3 regions of the Frigoribacterium sp. PhB118 genome follow, and region 1 is predicted to be linked to each of the others. Evidence: predicted binding sites of a transcription regulator. Region 1 holds the regulator's gene; each other region holds the start of a gene.
The links. Region 1 encodes HrcA, which represses chaperone genes, less so after heat shock. Its sites were predicted from a motif close to TTNGCACTCGNNNNNNNCGAGTGCNAA; they were not measured.
Positions count from the first base shown of each region.

Region 2: groES (co-chaperone GroES) is a predicted target of HrcA. The motif match lies at 1,668-1,694, and genes of this name have one in related genera.
Region 3: groL (chaperonin GroEL) is a predicted target of HrcA. The motif match lies at 1,485-1,511, and genes of this name have one in related genera.

Region 1 covers NZ_RKID01000001.1:569,932-573,167, reverse strand. Annotated here, with positions in the region: gene hemW (radical SAM family heme chaperone HemW) at 1-303, shown strand, start outside; gene EDF21_RS16970 (DUF4870 domain-containing protein) at 424-927, opposite strand; gene hrcA (heat-inducible transcriptional repressor HrcA) at 1,108-2,130, shown strand; gene dnaJ (molecular chaperone DnaJ) at 2,240-3,236, shown strand, end outside.
Region 2 covers NZ_RKID01000003.1:134,453-137,688, forward strand. Annotated here, with positions in the region: gene rarD (EamA family transporter RarD) at 109-1,089, opposite strand; gene groES (co-chaperone GroES) at 1,286-1,582, opposite strand; gene EDF21_RS10135 (class I SAM-dependent methyltransferase) at 1,727-2,920, shown strand; gene EDF21_RS10140 (acyltransferase) at 2,951-3,236, opposite strand, start outside.
Region 3 covers NZ_RKID01000004.1:405,597-408,832, reverse strand. Annotated here, with positions in the region: gene EDF21_RS13605 (DUF3263 domain-containing protein) at 1-251, shown strand, start outside; gene EDF21_RS13600 (LytR C-terminal domain-containing protein) at 269-841, shown strand; gene EDF21_RS13595 (cold-shock protein) at 1,150-1,353, shown strand; gene groL (chaperonin GroEL) at 1,553-3,172, shown strand.

The DNA.
Region 1 (3,236 bases):
CGCTGGTGGAACGTCAAGCACCCCGCCGCCTACCAGCAGCGCATGGCCGCGGGCGAGTCGCCGGCCGCCGGGCGCGAGACCCTCGACGACGAGACCCGTCGGGTCGAGCGCGTCCTGCTCGGGGTGCGCATCCGCGAGGGGCTGCCCACCTCCGAGCTCGACGACGACGGACGCCGGGCCGTCGGTGGCCTCATCGCCGACGGCTGGGTCGAGGGGCGTGCGGCCCCGCGGGGTCGTGTCGTGCTCACGCGCGAGGGGCGGCTCATGGCCGACGCCGTCGTGCGGCGTCTGCTGCCCGACTGAGCGTCCCGATCGTCCTGATCGCCGCGGTGGCGACCAGGAGGCGCGGGCCCGGAACGCAGGAGGCGCGGCTCCCGGGGGGAGTCGCGCCTCGCGTCGTGCCCGTCCGGGCCGGTCGACCGTCTACTTGACGAACTCGATGGTCAGCGGGTACTTGTACCACTCGCCCTTGTTGGCCGCGACGGCGGCGATGATCGAGAAGATGATCACGAGGATGCCGGCGACGAGGGCGAGCACCCCTCCGATGACGATGATCGACAGGATCGCCGAGATCACGTAGACGATGGCCATCGTGATCTGGAAGTTCAGCGCGGTCCTGGTGTGCTCCCGGATGAACGGGCCGCGGTCCTTCAACACGAGGTAGCCGACGAGGGCGGGGACGAACGCGAAGAGGATCCCGCCGAGGTGGATGAGCGTCGACCAGAGCTTCTCGTCCTCGGGGCGCATCGGCTGGACGGGCTGCGGCTGGTAGCCGGGCTGCTGGCCGAAGCCGGGGCCGGACTGCTGGCCCTGGCCGGGCTGACCCTGGCCGGGCAGACCCTGCCCGTACGGCTGGCCGGGCTGGCCGTTCTGGCCGGGCTGGCCGTTCTGCGGGCCGTTCGGCTGGGCGGGAGGGTTCTCGGTCATGGCTGCACCTGTTCGTGAGTGTCCTGCGGATGTCCCCGCCACCCTAGGGCAGCCGGGTGCGGCCCGAGTAGGCCTCGCGACGGAGGTGTCGTACGATTGGCAGTCCGGCACGTCGAGTGCCAGGCCCGGTCGCCCGGCGTGCGGACGACCCGGGGGACGTCGAGCGAAGAGAGGTGCGTCATGGTCTCCGAACGCGGTCTCGAAGTGCTTCGCGTCATCGTGCACGACTACGTCGCGTCCCGTGAGCCGGTCGGGTCGAAGTCCATCGTCGAGCGACACCAGTTCGGCGTCTCGGCGGCGACCATCCGCAACGACATGGCGCTGCTCGAAGAAGAAGAGCTCATCGCGGCACCGCACACCTCGTCGGGACGCGTGCCGACCGACAAGGGCTACCGGCTCTTCGTCAACCAGCTCGCCGACCTGCGCCCGCTCAGCGCGGCCCAGCGTCAGGCCATCGAGACGTTCCTGGGCGACTCCACCGACCTCGACGAGGTGCTCGGTCGGACGGTCCGGCTCCTGTCGCAACTCACCAACCAGGTGGCCCTGGTGCAGTACCCCACCTTCTCCCGGGCCCGCGTGCGTCACGTCGAGCTGGTCAGCCTGGGCGACGGTCGCGTCATGACGGTGCTGATCACCGACAGCGGCCAGGTCGAGCAGCGGGTCGTCGACATCCGCACCGCCGTCGACGAGTCCTTCCTGTCCGAGTTGCGGGCCGCCATCAACGCCGCGGTCGGCGGTCGGCCCCTGGGTGAGGCCTCCACCGCCCTCACCGACCTGCCGGCGCGGTTCCGTCCCGACCTCGCGGCGGTCGTCGGCGTGGTCGTCGCGAGTCTTACCGAGCAGATCGCCGCCGGACGTCAGGACCGCCTCGTCATGGCCGGTGCGGCGAACCTGGTGCGCACGGGCGACGACTTCAGCGGCGACCTCTTCCCCGTGCTCGAGGCGATCGAAGAGCAGGTGGCCCTCTTGCGGCTCTTCGGCGAGATGCAACTCGACGCCGTCGACGTGGCCGCGAGCATCGGCCGCGAGAACGCGTCGTTCGGGTTGTCCCAGGCGTCCGTGCTGGCCAGCGGGTACTCCACGCAGGGCAGCGAGATCGCGAGGCTCGGCGTGCTCGGGCCCATGCGCATGGACTACTCGACCAACATGGCGGCGGTCCGTGCCGTCGCGCGGTACCTGTCGTCGCTGCTCACCGAGCGGTAGCCGACCACCACGGCCCCGGCCGTCCCACGACCCCCATCCCCGTCCCGGTCCGCCGGGCCCGGCCCCGCCGGGAAGACCACCACACCACACCAGAGGCAGACGAGAACCAGTGGCAGATCATTACGACGTCCTCGGAGTCGACCGTCAGGCGACCCCGGAAGAGATCAAGAAGGCGTACCGCAAGCTCGCCCGCGAGCTTCACCCCGACGTCAATCCCAGCCCCGACGCGTCCGAACGGTTCAAGGACGTCACGCACGCCTACGACGTGCTCAGCGACCCGCAGCAGCGCGAACGCTACGACCTCGGCCCCCAGCCCGGCTTCGGTGGCGGTGGCGGGGCCGCCGGCTTCGGCGACATCTTCGACGCGTTCTTCGGCGGCGGTGGCCAGGGCCAGCGTCAGGGTCCGCGGTCCCGGCGGGAACGCGGGCAGGACGCGCTCCTGCGCCTCGAGGTCGACCTCGAGGACATCGTCTTCGGCACGCAGCGCGACATCGAGGTCGACACGGCCGTCCTCTGCGACACGTGCAGCGGCTCGTGCTGCGCACCCGGCACCTCGCCCCAGACCTGCGACATCTGCGGGGGCTCCGGACAGATCCAGCGCACCGTGCGCTCGCTGCTCGGCAACGTCATGACGTCGAGCCCGTGCGGGACCTGCCGTGGTTACGGCACCGTCATCCCCAATCCCTGCCCCACGTGCCAGGGCCAGGGTCGCGTCCGGGCCCGACGTTCGATCCCCATCGACATCCCCGCGGGCGTCGACACCGGACTCCGGCTCCAGCTGCCCGGTCAGGGCGAGGTCGGCCAGGCCGGTGGCCCGAACGGCGACCTGTACCTCGAGGTCAAGGTGCGTCACCACGACACCTACAGCCGCAACGGCGACGACCTGCTGGCCACGCTCGAGGTGCAGATGGCCGACGCCATCCTCGGCACGTCGACGACGCTCACCGGGCTCGACGGCGAGATCGAGGTCGAGATCAAGCCCGGCACCCAGAGTGCCGACATCCTCACCGTGAAGGACCGCGGCATCACCAGGCTGCGCGGGACGGGTCGCGGCGACCTCAAGATCGGCGTCCAGGTGGTCACCCCGACCAAGCTCAGCCACAAGG
Region 2 (3,236 bases), on a different contig from region 1:
CCTGCCGCGATTGGTCCGAAACTAGGGGTCGAATGTTTCTGGCGTGTGTTCTCGACGTCAAAGTGACGTTTCGTTAGCCATTCGTGACTTTGCGAGGGATGGTCGCTTCTAGGGGGTCGGGGCCACGGCGAGGGGCCGGCGTGATCGTCGCCCCGCACGGACCATGTCGACGGTCAGCACGATGGATGCGACCCAGACGATGGCGAAGCCGACCCACCGCGCGGTCGACATGTGCTCGCCGAGCACGACGACCCCCACGACGAACTGCAACACGGGAGCGACGTACTGGGTCAACCCCACGGTCGTCAGGGGCAACCGACGCGTCGCCGAGGCGAAAAGCAACAGGGGCACGGCCGTGATCACGCCCGTGCCGATCGTGGCGAGGGTGTGCCCGACGCTCACGGTGCCGAGCACGACGCCGCCGCCGAGGCCCGTCACGTGCAGCACGATCAGGGTGACGGCCGCGAAGGGTGCGATCCAGAGCGTCTCGAGCGTGAGCCCGCCGACCGCGTCGACCCGACCGCCGACCTGCTTCTTGACCAGGCCGTAGAGCCCGAACGAGAACGCGAGGACGAGCGAGATGAACGGCGGCCGGCCCGCCCCGACGGCGATCACGAGGACGGCGACGGCGCTCAGCCCGACGGCCACCCACTGGGTCGTGCGGAGACGCTCGCGCAGCACGACCACGCCGAGCAGGACGGTGACGATCGGGTTGATGAAGTACCCGAGCGCCGCCTCGACCACGTGCCCGCTGAGCGTCGCCGAGATGAAGACCGTCCAGTTCACGACGATGAACGCGCCGGCCACCCCCATGGTGGCCACCAGGCGCGGCTGTCGCAGCAGGGCCAGGAACGAGCGCAGCGCCCCCGTCACGACGAGCAGCACCGCGCAGAAGACGAGCGAGAAGAGCACCCGCCAGGCGACGATCTCGAACGGGCCGGCCGGGGCCAGCAGCAGGAAGTACACCGGCAGGACGCCCCAGAGCCCGTAGGCCCCCAGGGCGTAGGCGAGGCCCGCCCCGCCGGCCCCGTCGACGCCGAGCCCCGAGGTCGGGGCGGAGGGGGACGAGGAGGCGCGGGTCGAGGTCACCAGGCGACTCTAGGTGGCTGCGCCCGCCGCCGGAACGGCCACTCCTGCCACCGTGGATCGATCGACGGACGACGACGCCTGGGGACGGGCCCTCGTCGGCCGGCACGGTGCCGACACGGCGAAGGCCCCTGCCGGAGCAGGGGCCTTCGGGATGGCGACCGGGGTCGCGGAGCACGGCCGGAGCCGTGCCGGGGTGCTAGCGGACGATGACCGCCAGGACGTCGCGGGCCGAGAGCACGAGGAGGTCTTCTCCGCCGTACTTCACCTCGGTTCCGCCGTACTTGCTGTAGATGACCTTGTCGCCGGTGGCGACGTCGAGCGGCACGCGGTTGCCGTTGTCGTCGATGCGGCCCGGGCCGACCGCCACCACTTCACCCTCTTGGGGCTTCTCCTTGGCGGTGTCGGGGATCACGAGACCCGAAGCAGTGGTCTGCTCGGCTTCGACCTGACGAATGACGATGCGATCTTCGAGCGGCTTGATGCTGACCGACACGGGTGACCTCTTCTTTCTCGGTGCTACGAAAACATGGGGGCTGGCACTTGCCGGGGGCGAGTGCCAGAACAACTGTAGGACGAGACTGGCACTCGGTCAATCCGAGTGCCAACGCGTCTGCCCGCGTGCGTCACACTGGACGACATGGATTCCTCCGAGCTGCTCGAAGTCCTCTCGCCCGAGGGGCTGCGGCTGCTCGACTCGCTGCCGGCGGGCGGCGCCTCCGGTGACGACGTCGTCGGCACGGTGGCCGCGTTGCGCAAGCAGGGCCATTCCCCCGCCCTCGTGTCGGCGGTGCTCACACAGGCCCGGCTCCGCGGCCGGGCCGTGGCCAAGTTCGGCGAGTTCGCGAGCCGCATGCTGTTCACCGAGGCGGGCCTCGAACAGGCCACGCGCCTCCCGGTCGCCGCCCGCCACGCCGGACGCTACGCCGCGGCGGGGATCGGCAGCGTCGCCGACCTGGGCTGCGGCATCGGGGGCGACGCCCTGGCCTTCGCCGCACTCGACCTCGACGTGCTCGCCGTCGACCGCGACGAGGTGACCGCGGCCGTCGCCTCGTACAACCTCGCGCCGTGGCCGTCGTCACGGGTCGAGCAGGGGGACGCCGCCACGACCGACCTCGCAGGCGTCGAGGGGGTCTTCCTCGACCCGGCGCGACGGACGTCCGGCCACACCGCCACCAAGCGCCTCGCCGATCCGGCCGACTGGTCCCCCGGCCTCGACGTCGCCTTCGGCTTCGCCGACCGCCTGCCCACCGGGGTCAAGCTCGGTCCGGGCGTCGACCGCGAGCTGCTGCCGACGGACGCCGAATGCCAGTGGATCTCGGTCGACCGCGACGTGGTCGAGGTGGGCGTGTGGTTCGGGCCGCTCGCGCGGCCGGGAGTGGGCCGGTCCGCCCTGGTGATCGGCACCTCCGGGGCGTCGGAGTTGACGGCCGCCGCCGACTCGGACGACGTCGACCCGGGCGACCTCGGCGAGTACCTCTACGAACCCGACGGCGCCGTGATCCGGGCACGCCTCATCGGCGACCTGGCCCGCTCGATCGACGCCCGGATGATCAGTCGCGACATCGCCTGGTTGACGACGGAGGCGCGGGTCGAGACCCCCTTCGCACAGGGATTCCGCGTGCTCGAGACGTTCCCGCTCGACGAGCGGACGCTGAAGCGCGAGCTGCGGGCCCGGGGCATCGGGCGACTCGAGATCAAGAAGCGCGGAGTCGACGTCGACCCCGCGACGTTCCGCAAGCGACTCTCGTTGCAGGGGACCGGGTCGGCGACCCTCGTCCTCACACGGGTCGCGGGGCGGCACACCGCCCTGCTCTGCGAGCGCCTGGTCTGACGCCGGGCGGGACGCGAGAGCGGCGTCGGGTCAGGCGACCGTCGCGACGGGATCGGTCGGCTCGACGACCCGCTTGCGTCTCTTGAACTTCATCGTCGGTCGTTCGACGAGATGCCAGCTGAGGGTGGCCACCGCGAAGGTGGCCGCCAACGACACCAGGGCGAAGAGGGGCACGCCCCATGCTGCGGCGCCCGCCGTCGCGAGCAGCTGCTGCAGCGGGAAACCGTAGATGTACGTGCCGTACGAGATGTCGGTGCGGATGGACGCCCGCGGGTGCTTGACGAGCGCACCGACGCCGAGCGCGAGGTACGCGAGC
Region 3 (3,236 bases), on a different contig from region 1:
GCGCGTTGTCCGAGCTCGACCGTGCCGTCCTGGACTTCGAGCAGCACGCCCCGGCCGCCGCCGGTGCCCGGGAGGCCGCCGTCCGTCGCGAGTTCGGCCTCGGGATCGTCCGCTACCAGCAACTGCTCAACTCGCTCATAGACCGACCCGCTGCACTGGCCTACGCACCCATGCTCGTCGGCCGCCTGCAGCGCCTGCGAGTCGCCCGCCGCGACGCCCGATCGACCCGTTCGTTCGGTCCGACTCGCTGACCCACGAGAGACCACGCATGCCGAAATTCGACCGAGACCGGTTCGACGACGTCCCCGCCGACCTCGACCGGGTCGGAGCCCACCGGGCCGAGAAGCGCCCCGGCAGCGGCTGGATCGCCTTCGCCTGGGCCGCGTTGGCCGTCGGCGTCCTGGTCGGTGCCGGCGTGGTCTACCTCGGCGTCGCGAACAACAGCTTCCAGTTCGTCAACCCCTCGTCGTCGAGCACCGCCGAGGCCGGGGCTCCCGAGAGCGACACGCCGACCCCGACGGCCACGCCGTCGGTCACCCCCCTCACCGACCCCTCACAGGTCGACCCCTCGGTGACGACCATCACCGTCCTGAACGGCACCGCCACGGCCGGGCTCGCGGGTTCGGCCTCCGAGCGGCTCGAGACCGCCGGCTGGGTCGTCGGCACCCAGGGCAACGCCAGCGAGCGCGTCGCGACGTCCACCGTCTACTACTCGGCGGCCGTCGACGAGGCCGTGGCGCTCGGGCTCGCCCAGCAGCTCGGCATCTCGGACGTCGAGCTCACCGAGGCGTTCCCCGGGGCAGCGGTCACCGTCGTCCTCGGGGCCGACTACAGCGCCTGAAGACGCCGCTCCCGCGGTATCGATCCGAGGAGGCGCGCGTCCCGTCGGGCCCTCACCGCACCTCCCGTGTTACGCCCACGTTTAATAACCGGTGAAATCCTCGTTTTCTGCGGGTGTTTCTCGGTCGGGGCGCGCTTTTCCGCTTTTCCCGTGGTTACCATCTGGAATTGGTCGCCCCTCACGGCTCGCCGACCTGGTGTTCTGCACGAGTGACGCTGTCCCGTCCGGGTTCGCAGGTCGCTGCGTCGACGACCCGGCCCTGCAGCACCGCACGCGCCGTACCACCACAGCAAAAGGGGAGCGACACCATGGCAAACGGGACCGTGAAATGGTTCAACGCGGAGAAGGGCTACGGCTTCATCACCGTCGAGGGTGACGGCCAGGACGTCTTCGTGCACTACTCGGCCATCGACATGAGCGGCTACAAGGTGCTCGAAGAGGGCCAGGCCGTCGTGTTCGAGGTCGGCACGGGCGACAAGGGGCCGCAGGCGGAGTCCGTCCGGCTCGCCTGAGGCCCGTCGGAGCGCCTCGCCGCGCCCACTCCCACGCCGCACGCCGTCACGGTCCACCGTGGCGGCGTGCTCGTGCGTCCGGGCCCCGTCACGTCACTTGCACTCTCATCGGGCGAGTGCCAGAATCGTTGCTGGCACTCGCGACACGTGAGTGCCAATGCTTCTGCTTCATGACGTCCGGGAGGGACGAAAAACACACATGGCTAAGATCATTGCTTTTGACGAAGAGGCCCGTCGTGGCCTCGAGCGTGGCCTGAACATCCTGGCCGACGCGGTGAAGGTCACGCTCGGCCCGCGTGGTCGCAACGTCGTGCTCGAGAAGAAGTGGGGCGCCCCCACCATCACGAACGACGGCGTCTCCATCGCCAAAGAGATCGAGCTCGACGACCCCTTCGAGAAGATCGGTGCCGAGCTCGTCAAAGAGGTCGCGAAGAAGACCGACGACGTCGCCGGTGACGGCACGACCACCGCGACGGTGCTGGCCCAGGCCCTCGTCCGCGAAGGTCTGCGCAACGTCGCGGCCGGTGCCGACCCCATCTCGCTGAAGCGCGGCATCGAGAAGGCCGCCCAGGCCGTCTCCGACCAGCTGCTCGCCGACGCGAAGGACATCGAGACCAAAGAGCAGATCGCTGCCACGGCCTCGATCTCGGCCGCCGACCCCACCATCGGTGCGCTCATCGCCGAGGCGATCGACAAGGTCGGCAAAGAGGGCGTCGTCACCGTCGAGGAGAGCAACACCTTCGGCACCGAGCTCGAGCTCACCGAGGGCATGCGCTTCGACAAGGGCTACCTGTCGCAGTACTTCGTCACCGACCCCGAGCGTCAGGAGGCCGTCTTCGAGGACGCCTACGTGCTCATCGTCAACTCGAAGATCTCGAACATCAAGGACCTGCTGCCGATCGTCGACAAGGTGATCCAGTCGGGCAAGCAGCTGCTGATCATCGCCGAGGACGTCGACGGTGAGGCCCTGGCCACGCTCGTCGTGAACAAGATCCGCGGCATCTTCAAGTCGGTCGCCGTCAAGGCCCCCGGCTTCGGTGACCGTCGCAAGGCTCAGCTCCAGGACATCGCCATCCTCACCGGTGGTCAGGTCATCGCCGAAGAGGTCGGTCTCAAGCTCGAGAACGCGACGCTCGACCTGCTCGGCCGTGCCCGCAAGGTCATCATCACCAAGGACGAGACGACCATCGTCGAGGGTGCCGGCGACGACGAGCAGATCGCCGGCCGCGTCCGTCAGATCCGCAGCGAGATCGAGGCGACCGACAGCGACTACGACCGCGAGAAGCTCCAGGAGCGCCTCGCGAAGCTCGCCGGTGGCGTCGCCGTCATCAAGGCGGGTGCCGCGACCGAGGTCGAGCTGAAAGAGCGCAAGCACCGCATCGAGGACGCCGTGCGCAACGCGAAGGCCGCCGTCGAAGAGGGCATCGTCGCCGGTGGTGGCGTCGCCCTCATCCAGGCCGGCAAGACCGCTCTGGCCAACCTGCAGCTCGAGGGCGACGAGGCGACGGGTGCGAACATCGTCCGCGTCGCGATCGACGCTCCCCTGAAGCAGATCGCCTTCAACGCCGGCATGGAGCCCGGCGTCGTGGCCGACAAGGTCCGCGGGCTCGACATCGGTTGGGGCCTCAACGCCGCGACCGGCGAGTACGTCGACATGCTGGCCGCCGGCATCATCGACCCCGCCAAGGTCACGCGCTCGGCCCTGCAGAACGCCGCGTCGATCGCCGGTCTGTTCCTCACGACCGAGGCCGTCGTCGCCGACAAGCCCGAGAAGAACCCGGCCCCGGCCGGCGACCCCTCGGGTGGCATGGACTTCTAGTCCGCAGCCGCGCGGCTCACGCCGCGCACACGCTCAAGGGCGGTTCCCCTCCGGGGGAGCCGCC